DNA from 2 places in the Clostridium cochlearium genome. Region 1 is predicted to be linked to the other one. Evidence: predicted binding sites of a transcription regulator. Region 1 holds the regulator's gene; the other holds the start of a gene.
The links. Region 1 encodes Rex, which represses fermentation and respiration genes when NADH is low (regulators of the CRP and FNR family bind a similar motif). Its sites were predicted from a motif close to ATTGTTAANNNNTTAACAAT; they were not measured.
Positions count from the first base shown of each region.

Region 2: the regulator Rex is predicted to act here: its motif matches at 5,426-5,445, upstream of CKV72_RS00810 (acetyl-CoA C-acetyltransferase).

Region 1 covers NZ_LT906477.1:2,093,874-2,105,505, reverse strand. Annotated here, with positions in the region: gene tsaD (tRNA (adenosine(37)-N6)-threonylcarbamoyltransferase complex transferase subunit TsaD) at 1-1,015, shown strand, start outside; gene proC (pyrroline-5-carboxylate reductase) at 1,032-1,844, shown strand; gene CKV72_RS10340 (hypothetical protein) at 1,887-2,066, opposite strand; gene CKV72_RS10335 (ABC-F family ATP-binding cassette domain-containing protein) at 2,044-3,957, opposite strand; gene CKV72_RS10330 (redox-sensing transcriptional repressor Rex) at 4,124-4,759, shown strand; gene CKV72_RS10325 (short-chain-enoyl-CoA hydratase) at 4,999-5,781, shown strand; gene CKV72_RS10320 (acyl-CoA dehydrogenase) at 5,795-6,934, shown strand; gene CKV72_RS10315 (electron transfer flavoprotein subunit beta/FixA family protein) at 6,952-7,731, shown strand; gene CKV72_RS10310 (electron transfer flavoprotein subunit alpha/FixB family protein) at 7,752-8,762, shown strand; gene CKV72_RS10305 (3-hydroxybutyryl-CoA dehydrogenase) at 8,824-9,672, shown strand; gene CKV72_RS10300 (iron-containing alcohol dehydrogenase) at 9,842-11,011, shown strand; gene CKV72_RS10295 (sulfide/dihydroorotate dehydrogenase-like FAD/NAD-binding protein) at 11,228-11,632, shown strand, end outside.
Region 2 covers NZ_LT906477.1:162,853-170,153, reverse strand. Annotated here, with positions in the region: gene CKV72_RS00830 (M23 family metallopeptidase) at 82-795, opposite strand; gene spoIID (stage II sporulation protein D) at 954-1,988, opposite strand; gene murA (UDP-N-acetylglucosamine 1-carboxyvinyltransferase) at 2,063-3,316, opposite strand; gene CKV72_RS00815 (hypothetical protein) at 3,344-3,985, opposite strand; gene CKV72_RS00810 (acetyl-CoA C-acetyltransferase) at 4,205-5,380, opposite strand; gene wecB (non-hydrolyzing UDP-N-acetylglucosamine 2-epimerase) at 5,522-6,670, opposite strand; gene CKV72_RS00800 (MraY family glycosyltransferase) at 6,698-7,301, opposite strand, start outside.

The DNA of each region.
Region 1 (11,632 bases):
AGATATAAAAATATTAGCTATTGAGAGTAGTTGTGATGAAACATCAGCAGCGGTAGTGGTCAATGGTAGAGAAGTTTTATCTAATGTGATTTCATCTCAAATAGATATACATAAAAAATTTGGAGGAGTAGTGCCAGAGGTAGCATCTAGAAAACATATAGAGGCAATTTCTTTAGTGGTTCAACAGGCTATAGAAGAAGCTAATGTAGACTATGAAGAATTGGATGCTATAGCTGTGACTTATGGACCAGGATTAGTAGGAGCATTATTGGTTGGATTACAATATGCTAAAGGGCTATCTTATGCATTAAATAAACCATTAATAGGGGTTAACCATATAGAAGGTCATATAAGTGCAAATTATATTCAACATAAAGATTTAGAACCACCTTTCTTATGTCTTGTGGTTTCTGGAGGTAATACTTTTATAGTGTATGTTAAAAACTATGGAGAGTATGAAATAATGGGAGAAACTAGAGATGATGCAGCAGGAGAAGCTTATGATAAAGTAGCAAGAGCTATAGGATTAGGATATCCTGGAGGACCTAAAATAGATAAATTATCTAAAGAAGGTAACAAAGATGCTATAAAGTTTCCAAGGGCTAAGTTTCATGAAGAAAATACATTAGATTTTTCCTTTAGTGGACTTAAATCATCGGTTTTAAATTATTTAAACACTATGGAAATGAAAAAAGAAGAAGTAAATAGAGCAGATGTAGCAGCATCTTTTCAAAAAGCAGTAGTTGACTTCCTAGTAGATAACACTATGGAAGCTGCTAATATAAAAAAAGTAGATAGAATAGCAGTGGCAGGTGGAGTAGCTGCAAACTCTTGCCTTAGGGATACAATAGTTGAAGAAGGAAAAAAGAGAAATATAAAGATACTGTTTCCAAGCATTAAATTATGCACAGATAATGCAGCAATGATAGGAAGTGCAGCTTATTTTCAATTTTTAAAAGGTGAATTTTCAGATTTAAAATTAAATGCTATACCAAATTTAAAATTAAATAAATAAAATGGAGGGGATACATATGAAAAAAAATATAGGACTTATAGGTTGTGGAAATATGGCACAGGCTATGATTACAGGAATTGTTAGTTCTAAAATAGTTTTTGGAGAAAATGTATTTGTAAGTGATAAAGATGAGGAAAAACTAAAATACATAAAAGAAAAGTTTAATGTAAATATTTCAAAAGATAATAAAGAGGTAGCAGAGAACTCAGATATAATTATTTTAGCGGTTAAACCTAATAAGTATGGAGAAGTTATACAAGGAATAAAAGATTACGTAAAAAAAGATGTGATAATAGTTGTTATAGGAGCAGGCATAACTATAGATTATGTAGAAGAATCATTTGAAAAGAAGTTAAAAATAATCAGAACTATGCCAAATACTCCTGCTTTAGTAGGGGAAGGTATGAGTGCTATATGCTATAACGAATTAATTACAGAAAATGATTTAGAAGATGTAGTGAATATTTTCAAAAGCTTTGGTAAAGTAGAAATAATAGAAGAAGATCTTATGGATGCAATACCAGCTATAAGTGGCTCTTCACCAGCTTACGTGTATATGTTTATAGAAGCTTTAGCAGATGGAGCCGTATTAGATGGTGTTCCTAGAGATAAGGCATATAAAATGGCAGCACAATCTGTACTAGGAGCAGCAAAAATGGTATTGGAAACAGGAGAACATCCAGGAGAATTAAAAGACAGGGTATGTTCACCAGCAGGAACTACAATAGAGGCAGTATACTCTTTAGAAAAAAATAATTTTAGAGGAACCATAATGGAAGCAATGAGAAAATGTACTGATAAAACTCGTGAAATGTCTAAAAGAAAGTAAATTTTAAGCATGAGAAAAAGAGTTATACCAAAATGAATTAAATCATTTTGGTATAATTCTTTTTTCTTTTGATACATCTAAGTTAGTATTTTTTTTACAACATAAATTTTTATCACTATTTGAACTTAAATAATTTGTAAAATAAACCCCTATTAAAATGGTTATGGAACCAACTAAATGAATAATTGTTAGCTGTTCATTATAGGTAGTTTTCCCATTCATTGTAAAGTTCTTCTAGGGATTTTTCTATTTCCAGTATTTTTAAGTTTACTTCTTGAGATTTTTCAGGATTAGAATAGACTTCTTCTAAGCATAATTTTTCTTGAAGTTTTAATAGTTCATTTTCTTTAGAGGCAATTAATTCTTCTATATTTTTAGCTTTTAATTTAATTTGTTTTTGTTCTTTTTCTGCTTCACGTTTCTTCTTTTTCTCTATTTTAATCTGAGTTTTAGTCATACCTTCATTTTCTTCTAAGGATTCAAATCTAGATGGATTTTTCTTTTTTTCTATATAGTAGCTATAGTTACCTAAATATTCCTTGATTTCGTCTTCTTTTAGTTCATATATTTTATCTATAACTTTGTTTAAGAAATATCTATCATGGGAAATTACAAGAACAGTTCCATCATAATTTAAAATAGCATCTTCCAAGGCTTCCCTTGATACTATATCTAAATGATTTGTAGGTTCATCTAGAAGTAAAAAGTTAGCCTTAGATAGCATTAATTTTAAAAGATTTATTCTACATTTTTCCCCACCACTAAGTTTAGATATTTCTTTAAATACATCATCACCAGTAAATAGAAATGCAGCTAAGGCATTCCTAACTTCTGTAGTAGTCATATTAGGAAAAGCGTCCCAAACTTCATCTATTATTGTCTTATTAGGATCTAAATCAGATTGTTCTTGATCATAGTATCCTATAAATACATTTCTGCCTAATACTTTTTTACCTTTATCTGCAGATATTTTGTCCATTATTATCTTAAAAAGAGTGGTTTTACCTCGACCATTTTCTCCTATTAAAGCAGATTTATCGCCTCTTTTTATATCTAAGTTAATATTATTAAAGAGTTTTACGTCATCAAAGCTTTTAGCTAAATCTTCTATATGAAGAACATCATTACCACTTTTAATTGAAGCTTTAAATTTTATTTTTGCACTATTAGAATACATTATAGGTTTATCAATTTTATCTATCTTATCTAGAGCCTTTTGTCTACTTTCTGCAGCTCGTATACTCTTTTCTCTATTAAAAGATCTATATCTTTCTATAATTTCTTCTTGTCTTTTGATTTCAGCTTGTTGAGCTGAGTAAGCTTTCAACTGAGCTTCATAATCTTTCTTTTTAAATTCCATAAACTTTGTATAATTTCCATCAAAAGATTTAAATTGGTTGTTACAAATTTCCATAGTCTTATTAGTAACAGAGTCTAAAAAGTATCTATCGTGGGAAATTATTAGCAAAGTTCCTTTATGATTTTTTAAATATTCTTCCAACCATTCTATAGCATCTAAATCTAGATGGTTTGTAGGTTCATCTAATAGTAATATATCTGGATTTACAAGTAATAATTTACAGAGAGCTAAACGAGTTTTTTGCCCTCCACTTAATATATTTACAGGAGTATGAAAATCACTTTCTTCAAATCCCAATCCAGTTAGAACTCTATTAATTTCACCTCTATAAGTATATCCACCTCTTAAAGTGTATGTTTCTACAGCAGTTGTATAATTTTTGATAATTTTATCATGATATTCTGCATTAGAAGCATCATAAGGCTCATTCATTTTTTCTTCTAACTCTGATATTTTTTTCTCTAAGTCTATAAGATTTTTAAATACACATAACATTTCGTTATATATAGTTTTGGAAGATTCTATAGAATAATGTTGAGGAAGATATCCAATTTTTTTATTCTTTTCTACAAAAATTTCACCAGCATCATAATCTAATTCATTAGCTAATATTTTTAATAATGTAGATTTTCCAGAGCCATTAGGTCCTATTAAACCTACCTTTTCGCCATCTTTTATGTTAAAAGATATATTATGTAAAATATTATCTATACCATAACTTTTGCTAAGGTTTTTACAACTTAAAATAATCATTTACTTATTCACCTCTCACCTATAATATTCTACTATGTAAAAATAAAATTTTGTAGAGGTATTTTAAATTTGTTATAATTAGATAGTATGAAATCATATATTGTGATAAAATATATAATCAGTTAGTAACTATAAAAAATATGGTATTAAACTTAAGAGGTGAACTATGGATAAAAAAAGAAATATTTCTATGGCTGTTATAAAGAGGTTACCTAAATATCATAGGTATCTAGAAGAGCTGTTGAAAAATGAAGTAGATAGGATTTCCTCTAAGGAACTTAGCAAAAAGATAGGATTTACAGCATCACAGATAAGACAAGATTTTAATTGTTTTGGCGACTTTGGGCAACAAGGATATGGATACAATGTAAAGGAGCTTCATGCTCAAATAAGCAATATATTAGGATTAACTAAAGAATACAAATGTATTATCCTAGGTGGTGGAAATATAGGTCAGGCAGTAGCCAACTATAATAAATTTGAAAAACTTGGATTTAAATTAGAAAGTATTTTTGATATAAATCCTAAACTAGTAGGACTAAAAATAAGAGATATAGAAATAAAAGATATAGATACTTTAGAAGATTATCTAAAAGAGAATAATATCGATATTGGAATTATATGTGTCCCTAGTAGAAGCGCTCAAAAAGTATGTGATATTTTAACTAGAAATAATGTAAAAGGAATATGGAATTTTGCTCCTGTAGATCTAAAGGTTCCAGAGGAAGTCTTTGTTGAAAATGTACATTTAAGTGAAAGCTTACTAACATTAAGTTATTTGATGAATGAACAAGAAGGATAGTCATCAAATAAAAATAAGGTGCTTGTTGTAAACATAACAAGCACCTTATTTTTATTTGAAAGTTTTAATTTATTATAAATTTAGTAAAAGTTTGTATTGAAAATAAAACGAATAGAGTATATAATTATATTTAAGAAAAAGGAGTTATTTTTTTTGTGTGTATTTGTTATAATATTAACAAATAATTAATAAAATAGTTATTTGTTAATAAGCATGTAAAGTAGGAGGGAATTTATACTATGGATTTTAAAAATCTTATCCTAGAAAAGGATGGTAAAATAGCGGTTTTAACAATTAATAGACCTAATGCTCTAAACGCTTTAAATAGTGAACTGCTAAAAGAACTAGATTCTGCTATTGATTGTTTATCAGAAGATGATGAAGTATTAGCAGTGGTGCTTACAGGGGCAGGAAAAGCTTTTGTAGCCGGTGCAGATATAGGAGAAATGAAGGATCTTACTGTAAGTGAAGGTAGAAAATTTGGTACACTTGGAAATAAAGTATTCAGAAAGTTGGAAACCTTAGAAAAACCAGTTATTGCAGCAGTTAATGGATTCGCTTTAGGCGGAGGTTGCGAAATATCCATGGCTTGTGATATAAGAATTGCTTCTGAAAAGGCTAAATTTGGACAACCAGAAGTTGGTTTGGGAATAACACCTGGCTTTGGAGGAACTCAAAGACTAGCTAGATTAGTTGGACCAGCAGTAGCTAAGGAATTAATATATACAGCAGATATAATCGATGCAGAAGAGGCATTAAGAATAGGATTAGTTAATAAGGTAGTAGAAAAGGATGAACTTCTAGATACAGCTAAAAAAATGGCTAATAAGATAGCAAGTAATGCCCCTATAGCTGTGAAATTATGTAAATCAGCTATAAATAGAGGATTACAATGTGACATAGATACAGGGATAGCTTTTGAGGCAGAAGTATTTGGTGAATGCTTCTCTACAGAAGATCAAAAAGAAGGTATGACAGCATTTCTTGAAAAAAGAAAAGATAAATGCTTCAAAAATAGATAGGAGGTAGGAATAAATGAATTTTGCATTAACTAGAGAACAAGAATTTGTAAGACAAATGGTAAGAGATTTTACTGAAAATGAAGTAAAACCAATTGCCGCAGAGATTGATGAAACAGAAAGATTCCCTATGGAAAACGTTGAAAAAATGGCTAAACTTGGTATGATGGGTATTCCAATTCCAAAAGAATATGGTGGAGCAGGTGGAGATGTATTATCATACATCATAGCTGTTGAGGAATTATCAAAAGCATGTGCAACAACAGGAGTTATAGTATCAGCTCATACATCTCTTTGTGCAAGTTTAATATATGAACATGGAACAGAAGAACAAAAACAAAAATACTTAGTTCCATTAGCAAAGGGAGAAAAAATAGGAGCTTTTGGATTAACAGAACCTAATGCAGGAACAGATGCAGCAGGACAACAAAGTATAGCAATAGATATGGGAGACCATTATTTATTAAATGGATCAAAAATATTTATAACAAATGGTGGAGTAGCAGATGTATTTGTAGTGTTTGCTATGACTGATAGAAGTAAAGGAACTAGAGGAATATCAGCATTTATACTTGAAAAGGGAATGCCTGGATTCTCAATAGGAAAAGTTGAAGATAAAATGGGTATAAGAGCATCTTCAACAACAGAACTTATTTTTGAAGATGTTAAGGTACCAAAGGAAAACTTGGTAGGTAAAGAAGGAAGAGGCTTTGGAATTGCTATGAAGACTCTAGATGGAGGAAGAATAGGAATAGCATCTCAAGCTTTGGGAATAGCACAAGGTGCCTTAGAAGAAGCTATAACATACATGAAAGAAAGAAAACAATTCGGAAGACAACTTTATAAATTCCAAGGATTATCTTGGATGATGGCAGATATGAAAGTTGCAATAGAAAGTGCAAGATTTTTAGTTTATCAAGCAGCATGGAGAAAACAAAATGGATTACCATATTCAGTAGAAGCTGCAATGGCAAAATTACATGCAGCTAATGTTGCTATGGATGTAACTACTAAAGTTGTTCAATTATTTGGTGGATATGGATATACAAAAGATTATCCAGTAGAAAGAATGATGAGAGATGCTAAGATAACTGAAATATATGAAGGAACTTCACAAGTTCAACAAATGGTTATTTCAGGAAGCTTATTTAGATAATAAGGAGGTCAAAGTACATGAATATAGTTGTTTGCATAAAGCAAGTTCCAGATACTACAGAAGTTAAAATAGATCCAGTAACAGGAACACTTATAAGAGAAGGGGTTCCATCAATAATGAACCCAGACGATAAAAATGCATTAGAAGAAGCTTTAAAATTAAAAGAAAGTAATGGTGCAAAGGTAACAGTAATAACAATGGGACCAGCACAAGCAGAAGACGTTTTAAGAGAAGCGTTATCAATGGGAGCAGATGAAGCTATATTAATATCTGACAGAGCTTTTGCAGGAGCAGATACATTAGCTACATCAACAGCCCTAAGCGCAGCTATCAAAAAATTAGACTATGATATAGTATTCGCTGGAAGACAGGCTATTGATGGAGATACAGCACAAGTTGGACCTGAAATAGCAGAAAACTTAGATCTACCTCAAATTACTTATGTAGAAAAAGTTGAAGTAGATGGAGAAGAATTAAAAGTTAGAAGAGCTTGGGAAGATGGATACGAAAATATAAGAGTAAAAACACCTGTTCTTTTAACAGCAATAAAAGAACTTAATGAACCAAGATATATGCACGTAGCTCATATATTTGGAGCATTTGATAAAGAAATAAAAGTTTGGAATGCAGACTTTTTAGATGTAGATAAGTCCCTTCTTGGATTAAAAGGATCTCCAACAAAAGTTAAGAGATCAACAACAAAAGAAGCAAAGGGAAAAGGTGAAGTTGTAAACCTAACTCCAAAAGAAGCAGCACAATGTGCAGTAGCAAAACTAAAGGAAAAGCACTATATCTAATAAAATAGGAGGGATAAAAGATGAATATAGCAGATTACAAAGGTGTTTGGGTATTCGCTGAACAAAGAGATGGTGAATTACAAAAAGTTTCACTTGAACTTTTAGGAAAAGGAAGAGAAATTGCAGATAAACTAGGAGTAGAGTTAACAGCTCTTCTTTTAGGAAATAAAATAGACAGTATAGCAGAAGAATTAGTAGCATATGGAGCTGATAAGGTAATATATGCACAAAATCCTCTATTAAATCACTATACAACAGATGGATATGCAAAAGTTATATGTGATCTTGTAGCTGAAGAAAAACCTGAAATAATTCTTGTAGGAGCAACATATATAGGAAGAGATTTAGGACCAAGAGTTGCAGCAAGATTAAGAACAGGACTTACAGCAGACTGTACAGGACTTGACATAGAAGAAGGAACTAACAATCTATTAATGACAAGACCTGCATTTGGTGGAAATCTTATGGCCACAATAGTTTGTGGAGAACATAGACCACAAATGTCCACAGTTAGACCTGGAGTTTTTGAAAGACTTAAAAAAGATGCTGGCAGAAAAGGCGAAGTTAAAAAGATAGAAGCTAAATTAGAAATGTCAGATATAAGAACAAAAGTAGAAGATGTTGTTAAAATAACTAAAGATGTTATGGACATAGGAGAAGCTGAATTCTTAGTATCTGGTGGTAGAGGAATAGGATCAAAAGAAAACTTTGAACTATTAAAAGAACTGGCAGAAGTTCTTGGTGGAAGTGTAGCAGGATCAAGAGCTGCTATAGACAATGGATGGTTAGACAAGGATTACCAAGTAGGTCAAACAGGAAAAACTGTAAGACCAAAGGTTTATATAGCAGTAGGTATATCTGGAGCAATCCAACACTTAGCTGGAATGCAAGATTCAGATTATATAATTGCTATAAATAAAGATGAATCTGCTCCAATAATGCAAATTGCAGATTTAGGATTAGTTGGGGATTATAATAAGATAGTACCTGAATTAATAGCTAAATTAAAAGAAGAGAAAGAAGAAAACTAATATATTAAATAAAATTTATTAGTATATGAAGTTTTTTAAATATCTTTAGGAGGGGAACAAAATGAAAAAAATATGTGTACTTGGCGCTGGAACAATGGGAGCTGGTATAGCTCAAGCATTTGCAGCAAAGGGATATGAAGTAGTTTTAAGAGATATAAAAGATGAGTTTGTTGAAAGAGGAATAAAAGGAATAGAAAAAGGATTATCCAAACGTGTATCCAAAGGAAAAATGGCTCAAGAAGATATGGATGCAATTATGGGTAGAATAGAAGGAACAGTTGATTTAAATAAAGCTGCTGACTGTGATTTAGTTGTAGAAGCTGCTGTAGAAAATATGAAGATAAAAAGAGAAATATTTGCTGAATTAGATAAAATATGTAAACCAGAAGCTATATTATCCTCAAATACTTCATCATTATCTATAACTGAAATAGCAACAGCTACTAATAGACCAGATAAAGTTATAGGAATGCACTTTTTCAATCCTGCTCCAGTAATGAAACTTGTTGAAATAATAAGAGGAATGGCTACATCACAAGAAACATTTGATGCAGTTAAAGAAGTTTCAATAGCTATTGGAAAGGATCCTGTAGAAGTTGCAGAAGCTCCAGGTTTCGTTGTAAATAGAATATTAATTCCAATGATAAATGAAGCAGTAGGAATTTATGCTGAGGGTATAGCAACAGCAGAAGATATTGATAAAGCTATGATGCTTGGTGCAAATCATCCAATGGGACCATTAGCACTAGGAGATCTTATAGGCTTAGATGTATGCCTTGCTATAATGGATGTTTTATACACAGAAACTGGAGATACTAAATATAGAGCACACTCATTATTAAGAAAATATGTAAGAGCTGGATGGTTAGGAAGAAAGACTAAAAAAGGATTCCACGATTACTCCAAATAATATAATAAAAGCCATTGGGTAACTCCTATGGCTTTTTATATCCAATATATGGGCACGTTAAGAGAATATAGGGAACAAAAATGAACCTATGGATAGTAAAGACTATATATGTAAATAATAAACTTTAAGTATAAATAATATGAAAAACATGTATGGGGAGGATAATATTATGAAGAGATTTACAATTCCAAGAGATATTTATTATGGTAAAGGATCATTAGAAGTATTAAAATCTATTAAGGGGAACAAAGCTGTTATAGTAATCGGTGGTGGATCAATGAAAAGATTTGGCTTCTTAGCTAAAGTAGAGGATTATTTAAAAGAAGCAGGCATAGAAACCAAATTAATAGAAGGTGTAGAACCAGATCCTTCAGTAGAAACAGTTATGAAGGGTGCAGAAATTATGAGGGAATATGAACCAGATTGGATAGTATCCATAGGTGGGGGATCACCAATTGATGCAGCTAAAGCTATGTGGCTTTTTTATGAACATCCTGATTTAACTTTTGAAGAAGCTGCTGAGAAGGTGCTTAGTCTTCCAGAATTAAGAAGTAGAGCTAAATTTATAGCCATACCATCTACAAGTGGAACAGCTTCTGAAGTAACTGCTTTTTCAGTAATAACAGATTATAAAAAACAAATAAAATATCCATTAGCAGATTTTAATTTAACACCAGATATAGCTATAGTAGATCCAGAATTAGCAGAAACAATGCCAGCTAAACTTACTGCTCATACAGGTATGGATGCTTTAACTCACGCAATAGAAGCTTATGTGGCTACAGAAAGCACTAGCTTTACAGATCCATTAGCATTACAAGCAATATTAATGGTTAAAGATTATCTAATTAAATCCTTTAAAGAAGATAAAGAAGCAAGAGAAAGAATGCATGAAGCTCAATGCCTTGCAGGAATGGCTTTCTCAAATGCATTACTTGGAATAACTCATAGTATGGCTCATAAAATAGGTGCTGTATTTGACATAACTCATGGTTGTGCCAATGCAATATTCTTACCTTATGTTATACAATTTAATAGTAAAGTTTGTGAAGAAAGATATGCAAACATTGCAAGATATTTAGGGTTAGAGGGAAAATCAGACAAAGACTTAGTAAATTCATTAATAAACTTTATTAGAAATTTAAATAAAGAATTAGGTATAGATAGTTCATTAAAAGAATATGGAATAGCTGAAGATGAATTTAAAGGAAAAGTTGAATATATGGCACATAATGCTGTATTAGATGCTTGTACGGGAGCAAATCCAAGAAAGATAAATGAAGAAGAAATGAAGAATATGTATACTTATGCATTCTATGGAAAAGATATAGACTTTTAAAACAAGGCTCTCCTTTAGGAGAGCTTTGTTTAATGAATAAGTAATAATGAACAATTAAGGTGGATTTTCTTCCTTAATCATTCATTGTTCACTGTTAGTTATTCATTAAATAAAAATTTTGTAAGCAAAATTTTTATTTGTTGATTATTTGTATTAAATTTATATATAATAAACATATGTGTTATGAGAAATAATAATTAATATGGAGGAAGACAGATGTATAAAATATTAGAGAAAAAATTATTAGCTCCAAATATTTATCTTATGGATGTGCATGTTCCGAGAATTGCTAAGTCAGCTAAACCAGGACAATTTGTAATAGTGAGAGTAGATGAAAAAAGTGAGAGAATTCCACTTACTATATGTGATTATGATGCAGATAAAGAAACAGTTACCATAGTATTTCAAGTAGTAGGTAATTCTACTAAAAAGATGGAATCACTAGAAATAGGAGATTATTTTGAAGGATTTGCAGGACCATTAGGTCAGCCTTCAGAATTGGTATACGAAAAAGAAGAAGATTTAAGGAAAAAGAATATATTGTATATAGCTGGAGGAGTAGGAGCAGCACCGGTATATCCTCAAGTTAAATGGCTAAACTCTATAGGTGTAAAAACAGAT
Region 2 (7,301 bases), 500 kb from region 1:
ATTTATAAATATATTTAGTAACTAAATTATTTTTATAATGCCATTTTCCACTCAGTTATGTGGAAAATGGCTTTATTTTATTTAATATTTTATATACTTATTTGGATTTACATAATCTCCATCCTTAGTTACAGAAAAATGAAGATGTTCTCCATAATTTTCATAAGCTGCTCTTAATGTTGTTTTCCCTACTTTTCCTAAATTACTTCCTTTTTTAACTTCATCTCCTACTTTTACATCTAATTTCTCATCTAAATTAGCGTAAATTGTTTTCAACCCGTTTTGATGATTAATAGTAACTTGAACACCATCTACTGTATCTTTCTTTATATCTTCTATTTTCCCATCTAATACAGCAACAACAGGTTTTCCTAGTTCACATTTAATATCTATTCCAAAATTAGGTCTATAACTATTTGTAGATTTCCAATAAACAGGTTCTTCTGAATAATCCCTAGCTATAGTTCCTTCTACTGGTTTGACAAATTTGTTGTCTGTTTTAGCTGACACTTGAGCTACTTTTTCAGTTTTTTCTTCAACCTTTTTATCTTCTTCTTTAACTTGTAAAGCATTATCATATTCTACACTTGGCTCTCTAGTTTCTACAGTTTCTTGTTCTTTATTTTCATTTGATTCTTGAATTTTATTTTCTTCTTTAACAGCTAATCTTTTTGCTTCTTTATTGTTTTTTGAAGATATGTAAGCTGCTGATCCTATTAAACATAGACATATAAATAGAACTAGATAGAATCCCTCCTTCTTTATACGAAATTTACTTGAAAATTTTTTACCCATATAAGCACCTCCTTTTTGTAGTTTGTCCAGTCTGTAGTAAAAAATACATATTTTATTTAAAATTCTTTCTCCTATTTTCATCATTTTTTGACAAATAGTCATTAATTTTATAAAAATAAAAAATACTAAAAAGAAACTTTAAATTTCTTTTTAGTATTTTAATTATTTTTTAAAACTTCTTTATATTTTTTTATTTCTACACCTGTATAATAATGTTTTAATATATCCTTATAATTCTCACCAGATTTTCCTAATACATTGGCTCCCCATTGGCTCATACCTACACCATGTCCATATCCTTTGCATTCTATATTTATCTTATCTTTCTCAAATTTTATATTAAAATTTGATGAATTTAAATTAAAAATTTTTCTAAATGTTGGACCTGTTATAATGGTTTTGCCTAATACTATCTCTTTTACACTTCCTCCAGAAGTTCTGCTCTTTATTTTTACTTCATTTTTTATATTTTTTATATTTGATATAGATTTAGGATATTTTTTATTAATTATATTTATAAATTCACTATACGAATAGTTTTTATTACTCTTATATTTTGGTGCAATTTCTTCTCCTTGACTTTTTACACTCTTTAAATATGGCTCTGTAGATGCAAATATATCTTGGCCGTTTTCCGTAAATCCACTACTAGTTGAGAAATAATATGCTCCTTTTATGATTTCATCTTTATACACCAAAACTTCTCCTGCAGTACTTTCAACTGCATTTTCAATCTTATTCCAATATTCATTTCTTTTTTTCTCTGACCAGCCTTTCATTCTAACTTCTTTAGTTAAAAATGCTTGACAGTGTACTGTATCACATAAATCTGCACCATTTACATTTTTGCAACTGACTCCACCTAATTGTTTTATACGAGGTATAGCATAAGTTCTTGCTGCTATAGCTTGAGCTTTTAAGGCCTCCTCATGAAACTCAGCAGGCATTTCAGCTGAAACTACTCCTTTTATATAATCTTCCAAATCTAATTCTATTATTTTTTTATCTTTTGAGATATATACTTTTACTTTTATTTCTTCAATCTTCTTATTTTCAGATATATTATTTTTGTTGTCTTTTCCTATTAAAGATGGTTTTAATATTATAAAGCAAAAAATAATTACAATAAGTATACTAGCTAGTATACTTGCAAAAAATCTTTTTAATAAATACATTATATCTCCACTTCTCATATAGTTTTCTCCTCTATTAATCTTACGTATTTTATAATAACTATATGAAAACAATTATATTTATATTCCAATTATTATATTCTGTAAACATCTGCTCCTAGTAATTGAAATTTCTTCTCTACATCTGCATATCCCCTGTCAATATGATAAATATCTGTAATTTCTGTGCTTCCTCTTGCTACTAGACCACACAGTATTAACGCTGCACCTGCCCTTAAATCCGTAGCCTTTACTTCACAACCTGTTAATTTATTTCCTCCTTCTATTACAGCACTTCTCCCATCTATCTTTATATTTGAACCCATTCTTTTCATTTCGATGGCATGCATAAATCTATTTTCAAATATTGTTTCAGTTACTATACTAGTTCCTTGTATAGTACTTAGTAACGCCATAGTTTGAGGTTGCATATCTGTTGGAAACCCTGGATATGGCATAGTTTTTATATCCACAGGTTTTAGTTGACGATTTCCATCAACTATCATACTTTCCCCATCTATATTTATGTCTACACCTATTTCAGTTAATTTTGCTATTATTGGTCTTAAATGCTCTTCATTTACTCCATTTAATTTTATTCTACTCCTTGTTATAGCTGCTGCAGTCATGAAAGTTCCAGCTTCTATCCTGTCATATATGGGCTTATGGACTACCCCCTTTAAATTTTTTACTCCTATTATATTTATTGTATCAGTACCTGCTCCAATTATATTAGCGCCCATAGCATTTAAAAACTTAGCTAAATCTTGTATTTCTGGCTCTTCTGCTGCATTTTGTATTATAGTTTCTCCTTCTGCAAGGACAGCTGCCATCATTATATTTTCTGTTGCTCCTACAGAAGGAAAATCTAAGTATATTTTATTTCCTTTTAATTTATCCGCCTTAGCTTCCACGTAACCATATCCTATATTTATATCAGCTCCTAAGGCACTTAGACCCTTTAAATGCAAATCTATAGGACGAGTGCCTATATTACATCCCCCTGGAAGAGATATTTTAAAATTCCCAAATCTAGATAGCATAGGCCCCATTATAAGAAAAGAAGCTCTTAATTTTTTTACAAGATCACTGCAAGGTTCTAAACTACAAATATTAGATGTATCTATTATTATTTTATTATTAATCTTATCTATCTCTACTTCTGAAGATATGGATCTTAAAACTTCACTTATTACAAATACATCTTTTAACATAGGAGTATTTTCTATTATGCATTTATCTCCACTCAATATACTAGCTGCTATTATCGGTAATACAGAGTTTTTAGCAGAGTTTATATTAATTTCACCTTTTAGCCCTTTACCTCCATTAACAATAATTTTATTCATAGTATTCCTCCATATCATTATAAATTTCTAATATAATTCAAAAATCTGTGGTTCCCCCATTATTAAGTAGCTACCTGAAGAATAGTTTACTAAAGCATATTGAAAAGACTTGTTTTCTAAAAAATTACTATATCCATTAATAATTTTTACAGTATTAATATTATAATTAAGCCTTTCTATAATTTTTTTATTTGCACTATCTAAATCCTCTGTATTAATCTTAACTTTCATATAACTATATATTTTCAAATTTCCATTAAGTATTTTATTTCCACTTTTTTTTAAGTCATCTAAAATATTTTCTGAATTCTTTTCTATTAGAACCATTGTAGTTCTACTTAAATTTTTATCTTTTATATGTTCTTGTTGAATATATCCTCTTAAACTTTCCTTTTGAAATTCTATAATAACTTTTTTTTCATTTTCTTTATAATCCTTTATTTCTGTTTCTTCTATATCTAAACTATTTAAAATCTGTTGAAAACTTTTTTCCTTTCCAAGGCTATCTTCACTAATTAATTTTACGCCATTTTCAATTATAGTTCCCTTAGAAATATCTAATAAAGACTGAAATAAATTTTTCTTTGGTAACTTTGCTCCTAATAAAAATAATATTACAAATAATATTATTACCAATTTTTTATTCTTATTTTTTTCTATAACTCTCATACTAAACTATATATCCCCCTTACAATTTATTATAAAATCATCTTTAATAATTATTGACAAATATATAGTTTGTATTCATAAATATATTATTAATATATAAACTACATAAAAAAAGTGTTACAAAATAAGAGTATTTAAAAAGTTCTTATTTTGTAACACAAAACATAAAACACAAAAGCCGTTAGCAATTGCTAACGGCTTTTACTCATATTTAAATTATTATCTTTCTACAAGAAGGGCTGTTCCCATTCCTCCACCTATACAAAGTGTAGCTAAACCTTTTTTAGAATCTCTTCTTTGCATTTCATATAATAGTGTAACTAATATTCTCGCTCCAGAGCATCCTACTGGGTGTCCAAGAGCTATAGCTCCTCCATTAACATTTACTTTTTCCATATCAAATCCTAAATCTTTAGCAACAGCTAAACTTTGTGAAGCAAATGCTTCATTAGCTTCTATTAAATCTAAATCTTCTACTTTCCAATCAGCTTTTTCAAGAGCAACTTTTGTTGCACCTACTGGTCCATATCCCATATAAGCTGGGTCTAAACCTTTTGAACCATAAGAAACTATTTTAGCTAATGGTTTTAATCCTAATTCTTCTGCTTTTTCCGCACTCATTACGATTAATGCAGCAGCTCCATCATTTATACCTGATGCATTTCCTGCTGTAACTGTTCCGTCCTTTTTGAATGCTGGCTTTAATTTTGATAATGATTCTACAGTAGTTCCAAACCTTGGGAATTCATCTGTGTCAAACACTACTTCACCTTTTCTAGTTTTTATAACTACTGGAACGATTTCATCTTTAAATCTTCCTTCTTTAATAGCCTTTTCTGCTTTATTTTGTGAAGCGCATGCAAATTCATCTTGCATTTCTCTTGTTAATCCCCATTTTTCTGCTATATTTTCCGCTGTCATTCCCATGTGATAATCATTAAATGATTCCCATAAACCATCTTTTACCATAGTATCTACCATTTTGCCATCGAACATTCTTTGTCCCCATCTAGCATTTGGTAAAACATATGGTGCTGCAGACATGTTTTCCATTCCACCAGCTACTACTACATCAGCATCTCCAGCTTTAATCATTTGAGCTGCAAGACTAACTGCTCTTAGTCCAGAACCACAAACTTTATTTAGTGTAAATGCTGGGATTTCAACAGGTATACCAGCTTTTACAGCTGCTTGTCTTCCTGGGCTTTGTCCAAGTCCAGCTTGAATAACATTTCCCATTATAACCTCATCTATGATTTCAGGTTTGATTCCAGCTCTATTTATTGCCTCTTTAATAACTGTAGCACCTAATTCTACTGCAGGTACATCTTTCAAACTTCCTCCAAATTTACCCATGGCAGTTCTAACTGCACTAACAATAACAACTTCTTTCATTTAAAACCCTCCTAAATTATTTAAATTTTCGGTTTTCTCTCACCTTTAGTTAAAAAATTAACAACTTTCTTTTAAACTAATTATATTATAACCCCTTATTAAAAATTTATCAATATATTTTTGTTAAAAAAAACACAAACTTTATATAAAGTCATTAGGTCTATTTTCTAAATATTTAAAATAATATAATATGGAATCTACTATTCTTCTTGAGGCATACCCATCTCCATAAGGATTTATAGCTCTACTTATTTTATTATACTCTTCTTTATTTCTTATTATTTTATTAGCTTCATGTACTATAAGTTCTTTATTTGTTCCTAGAAGTTTTACTGTCCCTGCTTCAACTGCTTCTGGTCTTTCCGTTACATCTCTTAAAACTAAAACGGGTTTTCCTAAGTGGGGTGCTTCTTCCTGAAGTCCTCCCGAATCTGTCATAACCATATAGCATTTGTTCATTAAATTATGAGTTTCTTTAGTATCTAAAGGATTTAATAGGTGTACTCTATCTACGCCATCTAAATATTTATAAACCACATCTTTAACAATTGGGTTTAAATGAACTAAATATATTATTTCCACATCTTTATTATTTTCAACTACTTCTTTTAATCCTTTGCATATATTTTCTATTCCTTCTCCCCAATTTTCTCTTCTATGAGCAGTAACCATTATAACTTTTCTATTTTTATAATCTATTTCATTTAAAATTTTATTTTTAAAAACATAATTATCTTCTACTGTAAATTCCATTGCATCTATTACAGTATTCCCTGTAATATATATGTTATCATAATCTATTCCTTCTTTTAAAAGATTATTTTTCGATCCTTTTGTTGGAGCAAAATGTAAATCTGCCATAGCACCTGCTAATTTTCTATTCATTTCTTCTGGATAAGGAAAATACTTATTAAAAGTTCTTAATCCTGCTTCTACATGACCTATCTTTATCTTTTGGTAAAAAGCAGCCAATGCTCCTGCAAAAGTTGTAGTGGTATCTCCATGAACTAAAACTAAATCTGGTTTTTCTTCTCTGAACACTCCCTCTAAACCTTTAAGACTTTTCATAGTTATATCTGTTAAAGTTTGCCCTTTAGCCATTATATCTAGATCATAATCTGGTTTTATTTGAAATAAATCTAAAACTTGATCTAGCATTTCTCTATGTTGAGCTGTAACGCAAACTTTGCTACAAAGCTCCTCTCTTTTTTCTATCTCCTTTACTAATGGAGCCATTTTTATAGCTTCAGGTCTAGTTCCAAATATAGTCATTATCTTTGTTCTTTTCATAAAATTTACCTCCAAGTCAATTATGCACTATTCCTTGTGTTTAAAAAATCCACATTTCCACGCTGCTACCATTATAATTACTACAATAACTGCAAGTAAAAAGTATGAATTTTGGTTGCTTATTTGCATGGCTAATATAGCAAAACTTCCAAGTATAGCACTTATAAGATACATTATTAATACAGCTTGTCGTTGATTTAATCCCATATCAAGTAATCTATGATGTAGATGTCCTTTATCTGCTTCCATTATAGATTTTCCATTTATCTTTCTTCTTATCATAGCAAACAAAGTATCATATATAGGTATACCTAATGCTAATATAGGTACAGATATAGCTACTGTTGCAGCAGATTTTATTGCTCCTTCTATTGATATTGCTGCTAATAAAAACCCTAAAAGTTGAGCTCCTGTATCCCCCATAAATATTGAAGCTGGATTAAAATTATAAGGAAGAAATCCGAGAATTGCTCCACTTAAAACCGCCGTTAAAAATGCTGCCTCATATCTAATATCTATACTCATAACAGCAATTATGAATAAAGTTACTGAAGATATTAATGCAACCCCAGCTGCTAATCCATCTAATCCATCTATTAAATTAATAGCATTGGTTATACCTACCACCCAA